Regions from separate parts of the Bradyrhizobium sp. CCGUVB14 genome, predicted to be linked through region 4. Evidence: predicted binding sites of a transcription regulator. Region 4 holds the regulator's gene; each other region holds the start of a gene.
The links. Region 4 encodes PhoB, which activates phosphate uptake and scavenging genes when phosphate is short. Its sites were predicted from a motif close to TGTCATNNANCTGTCAT; they were not measured.
Positions count from the first base shown of each region.

Region 1: the regulator PhoB is predicted to act here: its motif matches at 3,476-3,492, upstream of phnF (phosphonate metabolism transcriptional regulator PhnF).
Region 2: the regulator PhoB is predicted to act here: its motif matches at 2,058-2,074, upstream of ugpB (sn-glycerol-3-phosphate ABC transporter substrate-binding protein UgpB).
Region 3: the regulator PhoB is predicted to act here: its motif matches at 1,308-1,324, upstream of NLM32_RS28785 (OprO/OprP family phosphate-selective porin).

Region 1 is NZ_JANADS010000001.1:985,158-990,407, reverse strand. It holds gene phnK (phosphonate C-P lyase system protein PhnK) at 1-312, opposite strand, end outside; gene NLM32_RS04700 (alpha-D-ribose 1-methylphosphonate 5-phosphate C-P-lyase PhnJ) at 305-1,213, opposite strand; gene NLM32_RS04695 (carbon-phosphorus lyase complex subunit PhnI) at 1,210-2,325, opposite strand; gene phnH (phosphonate C-P lyase system protein PhnH) at 2,329-2,937, opposite strand; gene phnG (phosphonate C-P lyase system protein PhnG) at 2,942-3,406, opposite strand; gene phnF (phosphonate metabolism transcriptional regulator PhnF) at 3,527-4,255, shown strand; gene phnE (phosphonate ABC transporter, permease protein PhnE) at 4,380-5,225, opposite strand; gene phnE (phosphonate ABC transporter, permease protein PhnE) at 5,222-5,250, opposite strand, start outside.
Region 2 is NZ_JANADS010000001.1:115,186-120,435, forward strand. It holds gene NLM32_RS00505 (organic hydroperoxide resistance protein) at 104-529, shown strand; gene NLM32_RS00510 (CaiB/BaiF CoA-transferase family protein) at 704-1,906, shown strand; gene ugpB (sn-glycerol-3-phosphate ABC transporter substrate-binding protein UgpB) at 2,139-3,455, shown strand; gene ugpA (sn-glycerol-3-phosphate ABC transporter permease UgpA) at 3,509-4,390, shown strand; gene ugpE (sn-glycerol-3-phosphate ABC transporter permease UgpE) at 4,390-5,238, shown strand; gene NLM32_RS00530 (sn-glycerol-3-phosphate import ATP-binding protein UgpC) at 5,245-5,250, shown strand, end outside.
Region 3 is NZ_JANADS010000001.1:6,128,617-6,133,866, reverse strand. It holds gene NLM32_RS28785 (OprO/OprP family phosphate-selective porin) at 1-1,255, opposite strand, end outside; gene NLM32_RS28780 (DegQ family serine endoprotease) at 1,572-2,975, shown strand; gene NLM32_RS28775 (replication-associated recombination protein A) at 2,972-4,309, shown strand; gene NLM32_RS28770 (RluA family pseudouridine synthase) at 4,362-5,250, shown strand, end outside.
Region 4 is NZ_JANADS010000001.1:9,484,456-9,489,705, forward strand. It holds gene NLM32_RS44415 (aspartate aminotransferase family protein) at 1-552, opposite strand, end outside; gene NLM32_RS44420 (GcrA family cell cycle regulator) at 1,006-1,518, shown strand; gene phoB (phosphate regulon transcriptional regulator PhoB) at 1,621-2,328, opposite strand; gene phoU (phosphate signaling complex protein PhoU) at 2,351-3,067, opposite strand; gene pstB (phosphate ABC transporter ATP-binding protein PstB) at 3,079-3,900, opposite strand; gene pstA (phosphate ABC transporter permease PstA) at 3,897-4,742, opposite strand; gene pstC (phosphate ABC transporter permease subunit PstC) at 4,744-5,250, opposite strand, start outside.

The sequences.
Region 1 (5,250 bases), 8.5 Mb from region 4:
ATCCTGATGCACGAAACCCCAATCGGTGCGGAACAGCAGGCGACGCTCGGCTTCGCCAAGCGCGGCAAGATCGCGGGTGACGCCGTCGCGCATGCGATAAGACACCTGCCCGCCGCTCGCCGCGAGCTGGCCCGACAGCAATTGCAGCAGCGTCGACTTGCCGGAGCCGGATTCGCCGACGATCGCCAGCACTTCGCCGGGATAGAGGGAGAACGACACGTCGCGGCAGGCGGCAATGCGGCCGTAGGACTTGCTGAGGGTATCAGCGACCAGCAGCGGCTGATCGGTTTCGAGCAGATCCTGGTCAGCCATTTGCTTTCCCTTGTGCCTCTCCCTGCGCCTTGTCCTTGTACGGCGCAGCGCTCATGCTGCCGTGATGGCCGGCGGCCTGGCGGCCCTCGCAATAGTCGGTGTCCGAGCAGACGAACATGCGGCTGCCCTTGTCGTCGGTGACGATCTCGTCGAGGTAGGAATTTTCGGCGCCACACAACGCGCAGGGCGCGTTGAAACGGTACGGCTCGAACGGATGATCCTCGAAATCGAGCGACACCACCTGGGTGTAAGGCGGGATCGCATAGATGCGCTTCTCGCGGCCGGCGCCGAACAATTGCAACGCCGGGCAATTGTCCATCTTGGGATTGTCGAATTTCGGCGTCGGCGACGGGTCCATCACGTAGCGCGCGTTCACCTTCACCGGATAGGCGTAGGCGGTCGCGATGTGGCCGAAGCGGGCAATGTCCTCATAGAGCTTCACATGCATCAGGCCGTATTCGGCGAGCGCGTGCATGCGGCGCGTCTCGGTCTCGCGCGGCTCGAGGAAGCGCAGGGGTTCCGGGATCGGCACCTGGAAGACCAGCACCTGGTTCGCATGCAGCGACGCCTCGGGGATGCGGTGGCGGGTCTGGATCACGGTCGCATCTTCCGTCGACGTCGTCGTCGCGACGCCGGCGGTCTTGGCGAAGAATTTGCGGATCGAGATCGCGTTGGTGGTGTCGTCGGAGCCCTGGTCGATCACCTTCAGCACGTCCTGCGGTCCCAGGATCGCGGCCGTGACCTGTACGCCGCCGGTGCCCCAGCCATAGGGCATCGGCATCTCGCGACTGGCGAACGGCACCTGATAGCCGGGGATTGCGATCGCCTTCAGGATCGCGCGGCGGATCATCCGCTTGGTCTGCTCGTCGAGATAGGCGAAATTATAGGCGGGCGCGTTCATTCCGCGGCCTCCTTCATGGCATCGGGCGCGTTGGCATCAGGTGAGGCTTCGGCAAATTCCTTGCGCAGCTTGCGGAGCAGTCCGAGCTCGGACTGGAAGTCGACATAATGCGGCAGCTTCAGATGCTCGACGAAGCCGGTCGCCTGGACGTTGTCCGAATGCGACAACACGAATTCTTCATCTTGCGCAGGGGCTCCGACTTCTTCGCCGAGCTCGCGGGCGCGCAACGCCCGGTCGACCAGCGCCATCGACATGGTCTTGCGCTCGCTCTGGCCGAAGGCGAGGCCGTAGCCGCGCGTGAAGCACGGCGCTTCCGTCGCCGAGCCCTTGAACTGGTTGACCATCTGGCACTCGGTGAGCTCGATCGCGCCGAGCGGCACGGCAAAGCCGACGTCTTCGGCGGCGAACTCGACCTCGACCTCGCCGAAGCGGATCTCGCCGACGAAGGGATGATTGCGGCCATAGCCGCGCTGGGTGGAGTAGCCCATCGCCAGCAAAAACCCTTCGTCGCCACGCGCGAGATTTTGCAGGCGCAGGTCGCGATCGGCCGGGAAGTTCAGCGGTTCGCGGGTGAGATCACCGACGCTGGCGCCGTCTTCCGTCTGCGGCGAGGTCTCGATCAGCCCGTCGCGACCCAGAATGTCCATGACGCGCGGCGTCGCCGCAGTTGACGCCTCTGATGTCGCCGGCGCTTCCGGCACAAAACCTTCAGCGAGCGAGGGATCGAGCAGGCGGTGCGTGTAGTCGAAGGTCGGACCCAGGATCTGGCCGCCCGGAATGTCCTTGAAGGTCGCAGACACCCGCCGCTGCACACGCATCGCAGCGGTATTGACGGGCTCGCTGGTGCCGAAGCGCGGCAAGGTGGCGCGGAAGGCGCGGACCAGGAAGATCGCTTCGATCAGATCGCCGCGGGCCTGCTTGATCGCGAGCGCTGCCAGCTCGCGGTCATAGAGCGAGCCTTCGCTCATGACGCGGTCGACGGCGAGCCCGAGCTGTTCCGAGATCTGGTCGAGCGAGACTTCCGCGACGCGTTGGTCGCCGCGCCGTGCATTGGCCAGCAGGCGATGGGCGTTCTCAATGGCGCGTTCGCCGCCTTTGACTGCGACATACATGCGTCAGACTCCCATGCTCGTAACGCGGGTCGTGCGCGGGATCGCGACCACAGCGTCATCGGCGACCAGAACCACGTCGATGCCGCGCGGAAACAGCGTCTCGTTGAACCGCAGCTGGTCAAACAGGTCGAAGGGTTTGAACGACGCCTGCAGCGTCGCGACACCGTCGATGCCGGGGCCGCGCAGCTCGAAACTCGGACCTGAATCCAGGCTCTCGACCTGAATGATCACTGTGGTCGATCGGTCAGGATATTCGTTGGTGCCGAGCGCAAAACGCTCCAGCGGCGGCAGCAACACTCCGTCGCTGATCAGCGCAAAAGCCGCGATGGAAGAATCCTGGATCACCGGCGCGCCGGTGTGGAACTTGAGCCATTTCAGGACGTCGGAGCTTTCCGACATCCGCGCATCGAGCCAGAGCGGCATGTCGTGGTCGAACAGCGTCAGCGCGATCGCGGCGGTGCCGCGCATCATCGGGCCGGCCGTTCCCGCCATCGGCACGATGCGCTGGACCGCGCCCGGTCGCGCCATCGCATCCATGACCGAGCGAAAGATCGATTGCGCCGACAACACCTTGTCGACGAACCCCGGCGGCAGTTCCGCAATCGTGGTCATGGCCTCACCCCTCACCGCGCACCATGGTGTAGAAATCAACCTTCGTCGCGGCGGTCTCTTCCGCCGCGCGGCTGCGCCGAATCATAAGCTGCTCGCGCAACGGCGCGATAACGTCGCGCTCCACCAGCCCACCAAAATCGCGAGACTGCACCAGCGCGTCGCACAACGCGATCAGCCGCGCCTTCTCGCCGTCGCGCCCGAGCGTGTAGCCGAAGCCGACCTCGCCGCTCGCAAGCCGCACCGCGGCGCGCGACACCGTCGCTTCGCCGAGATTGAACGGCGCGCCGTCGCCGCCGACCCGGCCGCGCAGCATCACCAGACCGTTCTCGGGCTCGCGCAGATCCTGATGACCGGGCAAGGGAATCGTGCGGAGGCGGGCGGCGATCTCGCCCGCCTCCGCGTGCGCCAGCACGGCCATGGCGGCCTGGCGCTGGGCTTGCTGGATGTTGTGTTGGGTCACCGGATCCACCGACCGTTTTGACAGAACTTGCCGAATTCAAGTTGTCTATGATAATAGACAACTTGATACGGAAGCGCCATGACTGTTTCGTGACAAGCGTGTGATTTTCGGGCTAGGCTGACCGCCGACATGAGCATGCAGGACACCGCCTCTTCAGGCGTCGCATTGTGGCGCCTCGTTGCCGACGGCATCGAGCGCGGCATCGCCGACGGCCGTTTTGCCGCAGGCGACAAATTGCCGGGCGAAATGGAAATCGCCGAAACCTATCGCGTCAATCGTCACACCGTGCGGCGCGCGCTGGCGGCGCTGGCGGAGCGTGGCATCGTGCGCGCCGAGCGCGGCAGCGGAACCTATGTCGAGGCGCAGAAGCTCGCTTATCCCTTGCGTTCGCGCACCCGCTTCTCCGAGATCGTCGGCGCCGACGGCCGCGAGCCGCATGGCCAGATGATCGAGGCATCAGACGATGTGGCGACCCGCGAGCTCGCGCGAGAGTTGGGATTGAAGACCGGCGCGCCGCTGGTGCGGATCGAGGCCATCCGCCTCGCCGACCGCACGCCGATCTGCGTCTCCACGACCTGGCTGTCGGCAGAGCTGTTTCCGGGCGCCGGCACGGTATTTGCCGCCACGCGCTCGATGACGAAGATGCTCGAGCATTACGGGATCCGCGACTACCGCCGCGGCGCCACCCGGATCACCGCCGGCATCGTCGACGCCACCGACGCCGCTCGGCTCGATCTACCGCTGGGGCGGCCTATCCTGGTGGTTGACGCGACCGACCTCGATCTCGAGGGCAAACCGCTGGTGACGAAGCACTCACGGTTCGCCGCGGAGCGGGTGGAGTTTTTGGTGGAGCCGTAGGGCTCTCTACCAATCCGGCCTCGTAGGGTGGGCAAAGGCGCGACAGCGCCGTGCCCACGATCTTTCCAAGATTCGAGAGAATGGTGGGCACGCTTCGCTTTGCCCACCCTACGAAACCGGTGCTTCAGGCCACCGCCCTGCGGCCAATGATCGCGAACCGCAGCTTGCCCGAGATGAAATCGATCGCGGCGACCGCGACCAGGATCATCAGGATCAGGAACGACACCTTCTGCCATTCCAGCACGCGGATCTGTTCGGCCAGCTGAAGCCCGATGCCGCCAGCACCGACGATGCCGATGATGGTGGCCGAACGCGTGTTCGACTCGATGAAATAGAGCACTTGGCCGGCGATCACAGGCAGTACCTGCGGCAGCAGGCCGAAGCGGATCTCGTGCAATGCGCTGCCGCCGGAGGCGCGGATGCCCTCGACCTGCTTCTGGTCGGCGCCTTCGATCGCCTCCGAGAACAGCTTTCCGAACGCGCCGAAATCCGACACGGCGATGGCGAGCACACCGGCGAACGGGCCGAGCCCGACGACATTGATCCACACCAGCGCCCAGATCAGCGTATCGACGCCGCGGATCGAATCCAGGAAGCGCCGCACCGGAAAGCGCACGACGCCCGGCACGATATTACGGGCCGCGAACAGGCTGACCGGCAGCGCCAACACGGCCGCCAGCGTGGTGCCGAGCAGCGCGATCGACAGCGTCTCGCCCAGCGCCTTCAGATAGATCGGCAGCGACGACCCCGGATCGGGCGGGATCATCATCATGCTGATCCAGCCGAGCTGGCTCAGCCCCGAGATCAGGCGCGACGGCGAGAAATCGAGATCGACCAGGCCGAACACGAAGATCCCGAGCGCGGCAACGAGCATCATCGGCATCGCGAGGCGCGCCGAGGCCGGCCGGTCGAACACGTCCGGGTAACGCGCGCGGATCTCTGCGGTGTCGACCTCCTGCGGTCCCGTCACGTCCGCGCCTCCTTGCCGAACAGGC
Region 2 (5,250 bases), 9.4 Mb from region 4:
TTGCGAACAATTAAATGTGAGGCATGCAAATTTCAATTGCGCACAATCTAATTGTTTGCGATATAGATTCCACCCCAACCCGAAGACCCCAAGGGAGACGAAAATGTCCGTGAACGTCCTCTACAAGACCAGCGCAAAAGCCACCGGTGGCCGTGACGGCCATGCCGCGACCCTCGACGGCGCACTCGACGTCAAGCTCACGACGCCGAAGGAGCTCGGCGGTGGCGGCGGCGCCGGCAACAATCCCGAGCAGCTGTTTGCGGCCGGCTATGCCGCCTGCTTCATCGGCGCGATGAAGTTCGTGTCCTCGCAGGGCGGACCGAAGGTTCCCGCCGACGCTTCCGTGACCTCGACCGTCGGCATCGGCCCGCGCTCGGCCGGCGGCTTCGGCCTCGACATCGATCTGGCCGTCTCGCTGCCGGGCCTGTCCCGCACCGAGGCCGAGGCGCTGGTCGAGAAGGCGCACCAGGTGTGCCCGTATTCCAACGCGACGCGCGGCAATGTCGACGTTCGCCTGACGGTCGTCTGATCTGACGGTGGATTGGCTGGCCCGGGATCCCCCTCGGGCCGGCCGCTTCCGCCTGATTTGCCATGCCGCGGGATTGCCGCCTGCGCTGCATGACCCTCTACGCGACAAGCCATTGCTGGCTTGAACGAACCTCGCTAGGCCTGTCGTCAACATCGACACAGGGGAAGCGAAGGCATGACTGAAGCCGCAACCGGCGCAATGAGCGGACTGCGCGTCATCGATCTCACGCGCGTGCTCGGCGGCCCCTACTGCACCCAGATTCTCGCCGACCACGGCGCCGACGTGATCAAGGTCGAGCCGCCCGCGGGCGACGAGGTGCGCGACTGGGGCCCTCCCTTCCACGACGACGACGCGGCCTATTTCGTCGGCATCAACCGCAACAAGCGCTCGATCGGGCTCGATCTGGCCTCCGAGGGCGGCCGTGTCGTGCTGCTCAAGATGCTGGAGACGGCCGACGTCCTGATCGAGAATTTCAAGCCGGGCACGCTGGAGAAATGGGGCATCGGCAACGATGTGCTTAGCAAGAAATATCCGCGTCTCGTGCATTGCCGGATCTGCGGCTTCGGCGCCGACGGCCCGCGTGGCGGCAATCCCGGCTATGACGCGATCATCCAGGCCATGACCGGCATGATCGCGGCGACCGGCTCGCCCGAGAGCGGCCCGATGCGGATCGGCGTGCCGCTGGTCGACATCACCACCGGGCTCTATGCGGCGATCGGCATCCTGATGGCACTGTCCGAGCGGCAGCGCTCCGGCAAGGGTCAGTTCCTGGAGACGACGCTGTACGAAACCGGCCTCGCCATCATGCATCCGCACACCGCGAATTATTTCATGCATGGCAAGCCGCCCGGCCTCACCGGCAACGAGCACCCGAACCTCGTGCCGTACGCGATCTTCCCGACCAAGACCGACAACATCTTCATCGGCGTCGGCAATGACGGCACCTTCCGTAAGCTCGCCAAGGAGATCGGCAAGCCCGAGCTCGGCACCGATCCGCGCTTTGCCCGCAACAAGGACCGCATCGCCAATCGCGACGCGCTGCGCGCCGAGCTTGCCGCGGTGTTCAGCCAGCACGAGGCCGAACCGCTGTGCAATCGCCTGCTGGCCGCAGGCCTGCCCGCAGGTCCCGTGCAGAAGATCGACCAGGCGTTGACCAACCCGCACACGATCGCGCGCGGCGATGTCATCGAGAAGGACTGGTACAAGGGCGTGGCCTCGCCGATCCGGCTCGATCGCAGCAAGCCGAGCCTGCGCCGCCTGCCGCCGAAGTTCAGCCAACACTCCCAGGAGGTGTTGGGTGAGTTCGGCTACTCAAAGGCGGAGATCGACGCGATGGTCGCGAACGGCGTCGTCTGCGGGCCCGAGCGCAAGCGCTAGGGCCCAGCCTCCGCGCATCCAACGGGTGATGCCGCACTGCGGCGCGGGCACATGTGTGCACCGCGAACGGAGGAGGCTGCCCGCGCCGTGTTCGCCTATTTGATGGCTTCCCTTTTCCAGCGCTTGCCGCTTTCGTTTCGGCCGCTTACACAGTCATGTGAACGTCATAAGGCGCTGCTAGCGCAAGCGCTTCTTTTTGACGGCCAAGAGAACGGCCAAGGGAGGTTACTTAATGGCTCTTCGACATTTTGGAGCGGCTGCCGCTGTTGCATTCGCGGTCGGCATGACGGCTTCGCCGGCGCTGGCCGTGACTGAAATCCAGTGGTGGCATGCGATGACGGGCGCGAACAACGACGTCATCGTCAAGCTCGCCAACGACTTCAATGCGTCGCAGAGCGACTACAAGGTCATCCCGACCTACAAGGGCAGCTATCCCGACACCATGAACGCAGGCATCGCCGCCTTCCGCGCCGGCAACGCCCCGCACATCATGCAGGTGTTCGAAGTCGGCACCGCGACCATGATGGCCGCGACCGGCGCCGTGAAGCCCGTCTACAAGCTGATGGCCGACGCCGGCGAGAAGTTCGATCCGAAGAACTATCTATCCGCGATCACCGGCTATTATTCGACCTCGAAGGGCGAGATGCTGTCCTTCCCCTTCAACTCGTCGTCGACCGTGATGTGGGTCAACCTCGACGAACTGAAAAAGGTCAACGCCGAGATCCCGAAGACCTGGCCCGAAGTGTTCGAGGTCGCCAAGAAGCTGCACGACAACGGTCATCCGACCTGCGGCTTCTCCAACTCCTGGGTCACCTGGGTCAATCTCGAGCAGCTCTCCGCGTGGCACAACGTGCCGCTCGCCAGCAAGGCCAACGGCCTCGACGGCTTCGACACCAAGCTCGAGTTCAACGCGCCGCTGCAGGAGAAGCATCTCGAGAAGCTGGTCGAGCTGCAGAAGGACAAGACCTACGACTACGCCGGCCGCACCAACCAGGGCGAAGGCCGCTTCACCTCGGGTGAGTGCGCGATCTACCTGACCTCGTCGGCCTTCTTCGGCAACGTCAAGGCGCAGGCCAAGTTCAACTTCACCGCCGCGCCGATGCCGTATTATCCGGACGTCAAGGGCGCGCCGCAGAACTCGATCATCGGCGGCGCTTCGCTCTGGGTGATGGGCGGCAAGTCGGCCGACGAATACAAGGGCGTCGCCAAATTCCTGACCTTCCTCTCCGACACCGATCGTCAGGTCTACATCCACAAGGCCTCGGGCTATCTGCCGATCACCAAGGCCGCTTATGAGAAGGCCAAGGCCGAGGGCTTCTACAAGGATCAGCCCTATCTCGAGACCCCGCTGCTCGAGCTGACCAACAAGGAGCCGACCGAGAATTCGCGCGGTCTGCGCCTCGGCAACATGGTCCAGCTGCGTGACGTCTGGTCGGAAGAGATCGAGCAGGCGCTGGCCGGCAAGAAGACCGCCAAGCAGGCGCTCGATGCCTCCGTCGAGCGCGGCAACACGATGCTGCGCCAGTTCGAAAAGACCGCCGCAAAATAAGGCGAAGGCGCCGGCGGGCCGCACGATCGGCGGCCCGCCGGCACCACCCCATCATGCAAAAGCAAGCGATTTTCCAATCAAAGCTGCTGCCGTATGCGCTGGTTGCGCCGCAACTCGCGATCGTTCTGATTTTCTTCTACTGGCCGGCCGCGCAGGCCGTCATCCAGTCCTTTCTGCTGCAGGATGCTTTCGGCCTCTCGACCAGCTTCGTCTGGTTCGAGAATTACGTCGAGCTGTTCAGTGATCCCGCCTATTTCGAGACGGTCGTCCGGACCTTCTTCTTCTCGTTTGCGATCGCGGCGTCCTCGCTCTCCGTGGCACTGCTGCTCGCGGTGATGGCGGACAAACCGTTGCGCGGCGGCGCGGTCTATCGCACGCTGCTGATCTGGCCCTATGCCGTGGCGCCGCCCGTGGTCGGCGTGCTCTGGGTCTTCATGCTGCATCCCTCGCTCGGCGTGCTCTCGCGCTATCTGCGTGCCGCCGGCATCGAATGGAATCCGCTGCTCGACGGCAACCAGGCCGCGACGCTGGTCATCCTCGCCGCCGCCTGGAAGCAGATCTCCTATAATTTCCTGTTCTTCCTCGCGGGTCTCGCGGCCATTCCGAAGAGCGTGCTCGAGGCCGCCGCGATCGACGGCGCGCGCCCGATGCGCCGGTTCTGGACCGTGACCTTCCCGCTGCTGTCGCCGACCATCTTCTTCCTGCTGGTCGTCAACATCGTCTACGCCTTCTTCGACACGTTCGGCATCATCGACACCATGACGCGCGGCGGTCCCGGCAAGTCGACGGAGACGCTGGTCTACAAGGTCTACAATGACGGCCTGATCGGCGGAAACCTCGGCAGCTCCGCGGCTCAGTCGGTGATCCTGATGGTCATGGTCATCGTGCTGACCGGCATCCAGTTCCGTTTCGTCGAACGCAAGGTGACCTACTGATGGTCGAGCAAGAGGGCTTTCGACGCTACGTCGCCCACATCGTCCTCTGGATCGGGATCGCGATCGTCGCCTTCCCGGTCTACGTCGCCATCGTCGCCTCGACCCAGGACAACGCGCTGATCGCCAACGGGCAGATGTCGCTGTTGCCCGGCGGCCATTTCTTCGAGGTCTACTACCAGACCATCTTCGTCGGCACGAGCGGCACGACCCGCGAGCCGGTCGGCAACATGATGCTGAACTCGCTGGTGATGGCGCTGGCGATCGCGATCGGCAAGATCGCGATCTCGATCATCTCGGCCTATGCGATCGTCTATTTCCGCTTTCCCTTCCGGATGCCGATCTTCTGGATCATCTTCATCACGCTGATGTTGCCGGTCGAGGTCCGCATCTATCCGACCTACAAGATCGTCGCCGATCTGCACATGCTCGACAGCTATGCCGGCCTCGCACTGCCGCTGATCGCATCGGCCACCGCAACGCTGCTGTTCCGCCAGTTCTTCATGACCGTGCCGGATGAATTGCTGGAGGCCTCGCGGATCGACGGCGCCGGCCCGTTGCGCTTCTTCTGGGATACGCTGCTGCCGCTGTCGCGCACCAACATGGCCGCGCTGTTCGTGATCCTGTTCATCCTCGGCTGGAATCAATATCTCTGGCCGCTGCTGATCACCACGCGCGACGACATGCAGACCATCCAGATCGGCATTCGCAAGATGATGACCACCAACGATGCGCTGACCGAATGGCCGATCGTGATGGCGACCGCCGTGCTGGCCATGCTGCCGCCGGTGTTCGTCGTCGTCGCCATGCAGAAATTGTTCGTGCGCGGCCTGGTCGAGACGGAGAAGTAGAGAGTCATGGCC
Region 3 (5,250 bases), 3.4 Mb from region 4:
CGTAGCCGCCGTCGAATTTCAGGCTCGACGCGCCGAACGGCGGCAGGCCCGTATTGGCGGTGCGGTCGACGTTGAACCAGTAATATTCGCCCTGTGCGATGAACGAGCCATAGGTCGCAGCCGCCTCGACGCCGTAGACCTGAGCCCCGGAGACGTTGGCGATCGCGCCGGTCGAGATCAGCGTGGTCGGATCGATCCTAAGCTCCGGCCGGTCACTGAGCGTGAGCGTCTGCGCTTGCGTCACCAGATTGCGCGGCGGCTGGATCAGCCATTCCGCGTCCGCGCCGATATGCACCGAGTAGCCGTTGCCATTGATCGGGTTGCCGGCGATGCGCGCGACCGCGCCATATTGCTCACTGGAGCCGGGCGGAGTGACGCTCGACGCAGAGTGGATCTGGCCCGTGGTCGGTCCGGTGACATAGGCGCCCATCCAGAGCTGGTCATTCCACCAGCGGGTGCCGACGGCGGAACGGAAGTCACCGGCTGCGATGTTTTGCGCGATGATGCCGGCCGACGCACGTTCCATGAACATGATGTCGTTCGAGCTGGTGGATTCGTCCATCGTCCAGGCGATATCCATGATACCGGCTTCGATCGCCATCTTGCCGCCGAACGGCTTGAGACCGGTGTAGCTCAGATAGGCATTTTCGACGCCCGATGTCCCTCCGCCTGGCAGTGAGCCGGCCGCCGCGCCGCCGAAGCCGTCGGCCGAGCCGCCGAAGTCGTAGATCAGGGCATAGTTCCAGTCGCCGAAGAACTTGCCGACGACGCCGATGCGCGCACGGCGGAGGTTCTCGCCGTTGTCGAGCTGTTGCGGCGTCGTCGCTGCCGTGTTGGGACGGTAGTTGTAACCGCCGACATCCCAGTGCACACGGCTCGTGATGGCCACGCAGTTCTGCTCGTCTGCGGTGCAGATAGTCGGGCGGTTGTTCGGCATCGTCACAACGACGCCGGACGGAGCGACTGGCCCCTTGACCGGAATGGCTGCATTTGCGTTGGCGACGACCGCCTTCGCCTCCGAGCGCGCCTCGGCCTTTGCTTCAGCCTTCGCCTCTGCCCTCGTCTTTGCCGCGGCCGCCGTATTCGCGGCGGTCTGGTTCTGGAGCTTGTCGAGCTTCTGCTCCAGCATCTTCAGTTGCTGCTTCAGAAGCGCGATCTCCTGATCGCTGTTGCTTGCTGATTGTGCCTGGGCCTGCGAGGCCGCCAGCGCGCCCGCGAGACCAATCGCGGCGGCTGTCATTCTTGTCCTGCTCACGTCACCACTCCATCGGTTAGACCAACTTCCCCAAGTCGTAACGGGAGAGCCTAAGAAGGATCGATGACTGTCCCGCGACGGCGCGCCACGGCTGCAATGGTTCCGCCTGATGCAAATTCGCCGCAGCCGAATCCGCCATTGGGCAGCATGCAAGATGACGTGCATCATGCCAATGTGCGGCGCCTCCCAAATTGTCATTTTGCACGCGGAGCTTGCGTCCCGGCCACACTGGTAAGGGGCTGAATATTGCCGCCCGGCGCCCTTCTATTGGGGGGCGAACACGCCTATATTCCGGCGTCTTTTCCAAGAGGTAGGAATGTTTCGAGCGAACTGGACCGCCATCGTCACGGCATTGTGCATAGCCTTTTCGGCCCACTTCAATCCTGCTGCGGCGCAGGACCGTCGCGTCCCGTCGTCGCCGGCCGAGCTCCGGCTGTCCTATGCACCGATCGTGCAGCGGGTGCAGCCGGCCGTCGTCAATGTCTATGCCGCCAAGGTGGTGCAGAACCGCAATCCGCTGCTGGACGACCCGATCTTCCGCCGCTTCTTCGGCGGCGGCCAGCAGCAGGAGCAGGTGCAGCGGTCGCTCGGTTCGGGCGTCATCGTCGATGCCTCCGGGCTCGTCGTCACCAACGTCCACGTCATCGAGGGCGCCGACCAGGTGAAGGTGTCGCTGTCGGACAAGCGCGAGTTCGAGGCCGAAATCGTGCTGAAGGACTCCCGCAGCGATCTCGCGGTGCTGCGTCTGAAAGATACCAAGGAGAAATTTCCGGCGCTCGAATTCACCAATTCGGATGAGCTGATGGTGGGTGACGTCGTCATGGCGATCGGCAACCCCTTCGGCGTCGGCCAGACCGTGACCCACGGCATCATCTCGGCGCTGGCGCGCACGCAGGTCGGCATCACCGACTACCAGTTCTTCATCCAGACCGACGCCGCGATCAATCCCGGCAATTCCGGCGGCGCGCTGGTCGACATGAACGGTCGGCTCGCCGGCATCAACACCGCGATCTATTCGCGTTCCGGCGGCTCGCAAGGCATCGGCTTTGCGATCCCGGCCAACATGGTGCGCGTCGTCGTCGCCTCCGCCAAGAGCGGCGGCAAGGCGGTGAAGCGGCCGTGGTTGGGGGCAAAGCTGCAGGCAGTGACCCCCGAGATTGCCGAGAGCCTCGGCCTGCGCTCGCCGTCTGGCGCGCTGGTCGCGAGCGTCGTCGCCAACGGGCCGGCCGCGAAGGCGGGCTTGAAATCCTCCGACCTCATCACCGGGATCGACGGCCAGGCCGTGGACGATCCCAATGCGTTCGACTACCGCTTCGCCACCCGTCCGCTCGGTGGCAGTGCGCAGATCGACGTGCAGCGCAGCGGCAAGCCGCTCAAGCTGACGATCGCGCTCGAGACCGCGCCCGATACCGGCCGCAACGAACTCGTCGTCACCGCGCGCTCGCCGTTCCAGGGCGCGAAGGTCGCGAGCATCACGCCCGCGGTGGCCGATGAGCTGCATCTCGATGCCGATACCGAAGGTGTCGTCATCACCGAGCTCGGTGATGACTCGCCGGCCGCTCAGGTCGGCTTCCAGAAGGGCGACATCATCCTGGCCGTCAACAACCAGAAGATCGGCAAGACCGGCGACCTCGAGAAGGCGGCAGGCGTGAGCCAGCGGCTCTGGCGCATCACGCTGGTGCGCGGCGGCCAGCAGATCAACGTCACGCTGGGCGGATGAGTCCGAAGCGACCACAGGAGACGCCAACTCTCTTTGCCGCGGCGGGGCTCGATCACGAGGCCCCGCATCCGCTGCCGGACCGGCTGCGGCCGCGTGCGCTCTCGGAGGTCGTCGGCCAGGATCACATCCTGGGCCCCGACGGTGCGCTGACGCGCATGCTGGAGACGCGCACGCTTGGTTCGCTGGTGTTCTGGGGGCCGCCCGGCACCGGCAAGACCACGGTGGCGCGGCTGTTGGCGGATGCGACCGACCTGCATTTCGAGCAGATCTCCGCGGTGTTCTCCGGCGTCGCTGACCTGAAGAAGGCATTCGACGCCGCGCGTGCCCGCCGCGAGATGGGCAAGGGCACGCTGCTGTTCGTCGACGAGGTGCATCGCTTCAACCGCGCCCAGCAGGATTCGTTTCTGCCGGTGATGGAGGACGGCACCGTCGTCATGGTCGGCGCCACCACCGAGAACCCGTCCTTCGAGCTCAACGCGGCGCTTTTGTCCCGCGCGCGCGTGCTGGTGTTTCGTTCGCTCGATGCCGCCGCGATCGAAAAACTGTTCGCGCATGCCGAGGAGGTCGAGGGTCGCAAACTCCCGCTCGACGAGGAGGCGCGCGCCGTGCTGGTGCGCATGGCCGATGGTGATGGCCGTGCGTCGTTGACGCTCGCCGAAGAGGTGTGGCGTTCGGCGCGGGCGGATGAGATTTTCAACGCCGCACAGTTGCAGGACATCCTGCAACGCCGCGCACCGATCTACGACAAATCGGCCGACGGTCATTACAATCTGATCTCGGCGCTGCATAAATCGGTGCGCGGCTCCGATCCCGATGCGGCGCTGTACTACCTTGCCCGCATGCTCGATGCCGGTGAGGATCCGCTGTTCCTCGCGCGCCGCGTCGTGCGCATGGCGGTCGAGGACATCGGGCTCGCCGATCCGCAGGCGCTCGTGATCGCCAATGCGGCGAAAGATGCCTTCGACTTCCTCGGCCATCCCGAAGGCGAGCTCGCGATCGCGCAAGCGGTCGTCTATCTCGCCACCGCGCCGAAATCGAATGCGGTCTACACGGCGTTCGGCACGGCGATGCAGGTCGCCAAACAGGCCGGCTCGCTGCTGCCGCCGAAGCATATCCTGAACTCGCCGACCAAGCTGATGAAGTCGGAGGGCTACGGCGCAGCCTACGAATACGACCACGACGCGCCCGACGCCTTCTCCGGCCAGGACTATTTCCCGGAAGCGCTGGGCCGCCAGACCTTCTACGACCCGCCGGAGCGCGGTTTCGAGCGGGAGATCCGCAAGCGGCTGGAGTACTGGGCCAAGCTGCGCAAGGAGCGGGGCGGTTCGCGCTAGAATCGGCCATTTCGCCGTGACGGGAGCCGGCTTTTAGGGTAGGCAGGCAAGCATGAGCCGCCGCATCAAAAGAACCAATCAAGAGCCCCGTTCGCGCGATGAGCGCAAGGAATCGCGTCCGTTCAAGGCACGGACCGCGAAGAAGGCCGGGCCGCGTCCGGGCGGTAAGCCCGGTAGTAAGCCGCCGCGCTTTGCGGCCGAGCGCGCTGAACGGCGTCCGCCCAGAGCGGAGCTGGAGAAGGCCGCGCCGGCAAAGCCGGTCGAGGCGCTGCTGCCGACCAAGGTGCAGACCGTCAAGGTCACGGCCGACGAGAACAACATGCGTGTCGATCGTTTCCTCGAAGCGCGCTTTCCCGGCCTGTCGTTCTCCCACATCCAGCGCGTCGTCCGCAAAGGCGAGCTGCGCGTCGACGGCAAACGCGTCGACAGCAAGGACCGGCTGGAGGAGGGGCAAAGTGTCCGCATCCCGCCGCTGAAGCTCGACACGCCGAAGGCTGTCGGCGAGCTGTCGGAAGGCGCGCAAAAGACGCTCGCCACGCTGAAGGAAATGACGATCTACGAGGATGACGACGTCCTCGTGCTGAACAAGCCGGCTGGCCTCGCCGTGCAGGGCGGCTCGGGCATGACGCGCCACGTCGACCAGATGCTGGAGGTAATGCGCGATTCCAAGGGCCAGAAGCCGCGCCTCGTGCATCGTATCGACCGGGAGACATCGGGCTGTCTCCTGATCGCCAAGACGCGATTTGCCGCCTCGCATCTGACCGGCGCCTTCCGCTCCCGCTCGGCACGGAAAACCTATTGGGCGCTGGTGCCGGGCCTGCCGAAGCCGAAGCAGGGTCGCATCTCGACCTTCCTCGCCAAGGAGGAGAGCGAGGACGACACCATCATGCGCATCGCGCAGCATGGCGACGAGGGCGCCAGCCACGCGGTGACGTATTACG
Region 4 (5,250 bases):
GATCAGGATACCGGCGGTCTGCGGACCGATCGCCTTCTTCACGGCCTCGATGTCACCGTGCGGGATCTGGTCGAAACCGTCCATCGGCGGGCCAAAGCCTTCGAGATATTTTGCAGAGCCGGTCGCAGCCAGCGTCGCCAGCGTGCGGCCGTGGAAGGCGCCCTCGAAGGTGATGATGCGGTAGCGCTCCGGATGCCCCTTGGAGAAGTGATGGTGGCGGACGAGCTTGATCACGCCCTCCAGCGCTTCGGCGCCGGAATTACAGAAGAACACGAAGTCGGCAAAACTCTCGTTGCAGAGACGCGCCGCGAGCTTCTCACCATCCGGGCTCTGGAACAGGTTCGACATGTGCCAGAGTTTTGTCGCCTGCTCCTGCAGAGCCTTGACCAGCGCAGGATGGGCATGGCCGAGCGCATTCACTGCCACGCCCGAGGTGAAATCGAGATAGCGATCGCCATTGGTCGCGATCAACCAGACGCCTTCACCGCGCTCAAAACCGATGTCGGCCCTGGCGAAAACGGGGAGCAAATGCGGTGCTGCGCTGTTGGTCATGATGGTCTCTTTGGATGTTTCGGACGGCCTGAGCGTGCGTTGCGCAGCGCATCATTGGTCCGGAAAACGAAACGTGCCGCCTTTTAAGGGCGGCACGCATCGCCATCTTATGCCTGGCACCAATGGTGTCAATGCCGCCCGGAAAGCCCCGCGAAACGCTGATTCCGTAGTCTTGCGGTGCCGGATTTGCGGGTTTTTGGCCACGGAACATGTGGAAGCGAGTCGTCGGACTCTTGCGCGTGAGTCACGCCATATTGTAGCGTTTGCCTTGTCAGATACGACATCTCGTGCAGCGGTTCTGATCCCAAAAGTCCTCATGTACCGGCGTAAACGTTCGGGCGGCTCATTGCGCCCGGCGAACCTTAAGGGATTCTGGCGGCACGGGTTTTTCGAAGCTTAGGCATTCGTCGTGCCGCCCCAGGATGGCAGGCGCGCGGCGAAGGAAAGGTTACAATGACGGTTTTGACCTGGTCCGACGATCGCGTCGAGCAGTTGAAAAAGCTCTGGGAGGCCGGACTTTCGGCCAGCCAGATCGCCGCTGAGCTTGGGAATGTCACCCGCAACGCCGTGATCGGCAAGGTGCACAGGCTCGGCCTGTCGGGCCGCGCCAAGAGCCCGTCCTCGGCAGCTCCGCGGCCGCGCAAGGCGCGTCCGGCGCAGCACATGATGCGGGTGAGCAGGCCCATCGCGCGTGGCAATACCGCGCTGGCGCAGGCCTTCGAGGTCGAAGTCGAGGCTGAACCGGTCACCTACGACAACGTGGTGCCGATGAGCCAGCGGCTGTCGCTGCTCGAATTGAACGAGGCGACCTGCCACTGGCCGGTCGGCGATCCCTCGAGCCCGGATTTCTTCTTCTGCGGCGGCAAGGCGCTCTCCGGCCTGCCCTACTGCGCCCAGCACTCGCGGGTGGCGTATCAGCCGGCAGCGGATCGGCGGCGCGCGCCGGCGAAGCCGGGCACGCGGTAAGCGCATCCAGTTAACCTCGTCCCGGCACAAGGCCGGGACGACCGGGGAAATAAAAAAGCGCGCCATCCAGCGCGCTTTTTATTTTGTCTGCTTGCAAGAGCCTTAGGCCTGCTCGGCCTTCGCAAACCGGTCATCGAGCGCATAGCCCGCACCGCGCACCGTGCGGATCGGATCCTGCTCGCGACCAAGATTGAGCAGCTTGCGCAGGCGACCGATATGCACGTCGACGGTGCGCTCGTCGATATAGATATCGCGGCCCCAGACGCTGTCGAGCAGCTGCTCGCGCGAGAACACACGACCGGGGTGCTCCAGGAAAAACTCCAGCAGGCGATATTCGGTGGGGCCGAGATCAATCGGCCGGCCCGAGCGCGCCACGCGGCGCTTTTCGCGATCGAGCTCGATGTCACCGAAAGCGAGCACGGTTGCGAGCCGCTCGGGACTTGCGCGCCGCAGCAGACCCTTCACCCGGGCCAGCAGCTCGGGCACCGAGAACGGCTTGACGATGTAGTCGTCGGCGCCGGTCGCAAGGCCCCGCACCCGCTCGCTCTCCTCGCCGCGCGCGGTGAGCATGATGATCGGCAGCTGCTTGGTGTCGGACCGCGTCCGCAGCCGGCGGCACAGCTCGATGCCGGAAAGCCCCGGCAGCATCCAGTCGAGCACGATCAGATCGGGGATGTGCTCCTTGAGGCGGGTGTCGGCGTCGTCGCCGCGCATCACCGTCTCGACGTCATAGCCGTCGCCCTCGAGGTTGTAGCGGAGGAGCTCGGTGAGAGCTTCCTCGTCTTCAACCACCATAATGCGTGCGCCCATTGGGTCGTCGCTCCTTAAGGATTCAAGTATTGGGGACCGTGGTGGCGAAGGTCGTCATGTCGCCCTTCGGTCGCTTGTCGGTGATGGCCTGGCCTTCGATCATGTAGAACACGGTCTCGGCAATGTTGGTGGCGTGGTCGCCGATCCGCTCGATGTTCTTGGCGCAGAACATCAGATGGATGCAGAACGAGATGTTGCGCGGGTCCTCCATCATATAGGTGAGGAGCTCGCGGAACAGCGAGGTGCAGATGGCGTCGACTTCCTCGTCGCCCTTCCACACCGCCATCGCCGCCGGCAGATCGTGCGCGGCATAGGCGTCCAGCACCGACTTGACCTGCTGCTGCACGAGGTCGGTCATGTGCTCGAGGCCGCGGAACAGCTTGAGCGGATGGAAATCCGTCTCCAGCGCCGCGACGCGCTTGCCCATGTTCTTGGCGAGGTCGCCGATGCGTTCGAGATCGGTCGCGACGCGCATGGCGCCGACGATTTCGCGCAGATCCACCGCCATCGGCTGGCGGCGCGCGATCGTGAGCACGGCGCGTTCCTCGATCTTCTTCTGCAGCGCGTCGAGCTCGGCGTCGATGGTGACGACGCGCTGGCCGAGCGCGATATCACGGCGGATCAGCGCGTCGACGGAATCGACGATCATGCGCTCGGCGATGCCGCCCATCTCGGCAACCAGGCGCGTGAGCTCCTGGAGGTCGGTGTCGAAGGCCTTTGCGGTATGTTCAGAACCCATGTCCTGTCTCCTCAGCCGAACCGGCCGGTAATGTAATCCTGCGTGCGCCGGTCGGACGGCGACGTGAAGATCTTGCTGGTGTCGTCGAACTCGATCAACTCGCCGAGATACATGAAGGCGGTCTTGTCGGAGACGCGGGCCGCCTGCTGCATGTTGTGGGTCACGATCGCGATCGTGTAATTCTCGGACAGCTCCTGGATCAGCTCCTCGACCTTCGCGGTCGAGATCGGATCGAGCGCCGAGCAGGGCTCGTCGAACAGGATCACCTCGGGCCGCACCGCGACGGTGCGGGCAATGCAGAGGCGCTGCTGCTGGCCGCCGGAGAGCGACAGGCCGGAGGCGTTCAGCTTGTCCTTGACCTCGTTCCACAGCGCGCCGCCGCGCAGCGCCTTCTCGACGCGGTCGTCCATCTCCGACTTCGAGATCTTCTCGTAGAGACGGATGCCGAAGGCGATGTTCTCGTAGATCGTCATCGGGAACGGCGTCGGCTTCTGGAACACCATGCCGACGCGGGCGCGCAGCAGATTGAGGTCGAGCTTGGGATCGAGGATGTTGGTCTGGTCGAGCATCAGCTGACCGGAGACGCGCTGGCCCGGATAGAGGTCGTACATCCGGTTGAAGATGCGCAGCAGGGTCGACTTGCCGCAGCCCGACGGTCCGATGAACGCCGTGACGCGGTTGGTGCCGAGCGCCAGATTGATGTTCTTCAGCGCGTGGTGCTCGCCGTAATAGAAGTTGAGGTTGCGCACCGTTACCTTGGCCGGGGCTTCAGGCAGAGGCTGCGAGCCGGGATGAACGGCGGGCGTACTGACGGAAACAGACATTTCGCTCATTTTGCGGTCCTCTCGGCGCTCAAGATGCGCGCGCCAATGTTCAGGGCAAGCACGGTCAACGTGATCAGCAGGGCGCCGCTCCAGGCCAACTGCTTCCAGTAGGCATACGGGCTCTGCACGAAGTTGTTGATGGTGACCGGCAGGTTGGCCATCGTCTTGTTCAGGCCCAGGCTGAAGAACTGGTTCGACAGTGCGGTGAACAGCAGCGGCGCAGTCTCGCCGGCGACGCGGGCGGTGGCCAGCATCACGCCGGTGATGAGGCCCGAGCGCGCCGCACGATAGGCGATGCGCTTGATCACCAGCGAGCGCGGCAGGCCGAGCGCAGAGGCAGCCTCGCGCAGCGCGTTCGGCACCAGCAGCAGCATGTCCTCGGTCGTGCGCAGCACCACCGGGATCACGATCACGGCGAGCGCGAGCGAGCCTGCGATTGCCGAGAAGCCGCGCATCGGCACCACCACCGCGCCGTAGATGAACAGGCCGATGATGATCGAGGGCGCCGAGAGCAGGATGTCGTTGATGAAGCGGATCACCGAGGTCAGCTTGTCGTTACGGCCGTACTCGGCGAGATAGGTGCCGGCGAACAGGCCGAGCGGCGCGCCGATGCCGACGCCGATCACGGTCATGATCAGTGAGCCGACGATGGCGTTGCGCAGACCACCTTCGGTCGAGCCCGGAGGCGGCGTGTCCGCGACGAACAGTTCGAGGTTCAACCCGGCGAGGCCGTTATAGAGCAGCGTGATCAGGATCAGCGCGAGCCAGGTGACGCCGAAGGCGGCGGCACCGAAGCAGAGCCCGCGGATCACGATGTCCTTGCGGCGGCGGCGTGAATAAATCGGGTTCATGTTATTTCCCCGCCTTCTTTTCCAGCCGCATCAGCATCAGCCGGGCGCCGGCGAGCACGAAGAACGTCAGCACGAACAGCAGCAGGCCGAGCAGGATCAGGCCGGACTGGTGCAGGCCGTCGCTCTCGGCGAATTCGGAGGCGATCGCCGCCGAGATCGTGGTGCCCGGCGCGAAGATCGATGACGAGATGCGGAACGAGTTGCCGATGATGAAGGTCACCGCCATGGTCTCGCCGAGCGCGCGGCCCAGTGCCAGCATGACGCCACCGATGATGCCGACGCGGGTGTAGGGGATCACCACGCTGCGCACGACTTCCCAGGTGGTGCAGCCGACGCCGTAGGCAGCTTCCTTCAGCACGGGCGGCACCGTCTTGAACACGTCGACCGAGATCGAGGTGATGAAGGGCAGCACCATGATGGCGAGGATCAGCGCGGCGTTGAACAGGCTGAGATAGGACGGGGGGCCGGCGAAGATCGCGCCCAGCACGGGGACGCCATCGAAGATCTT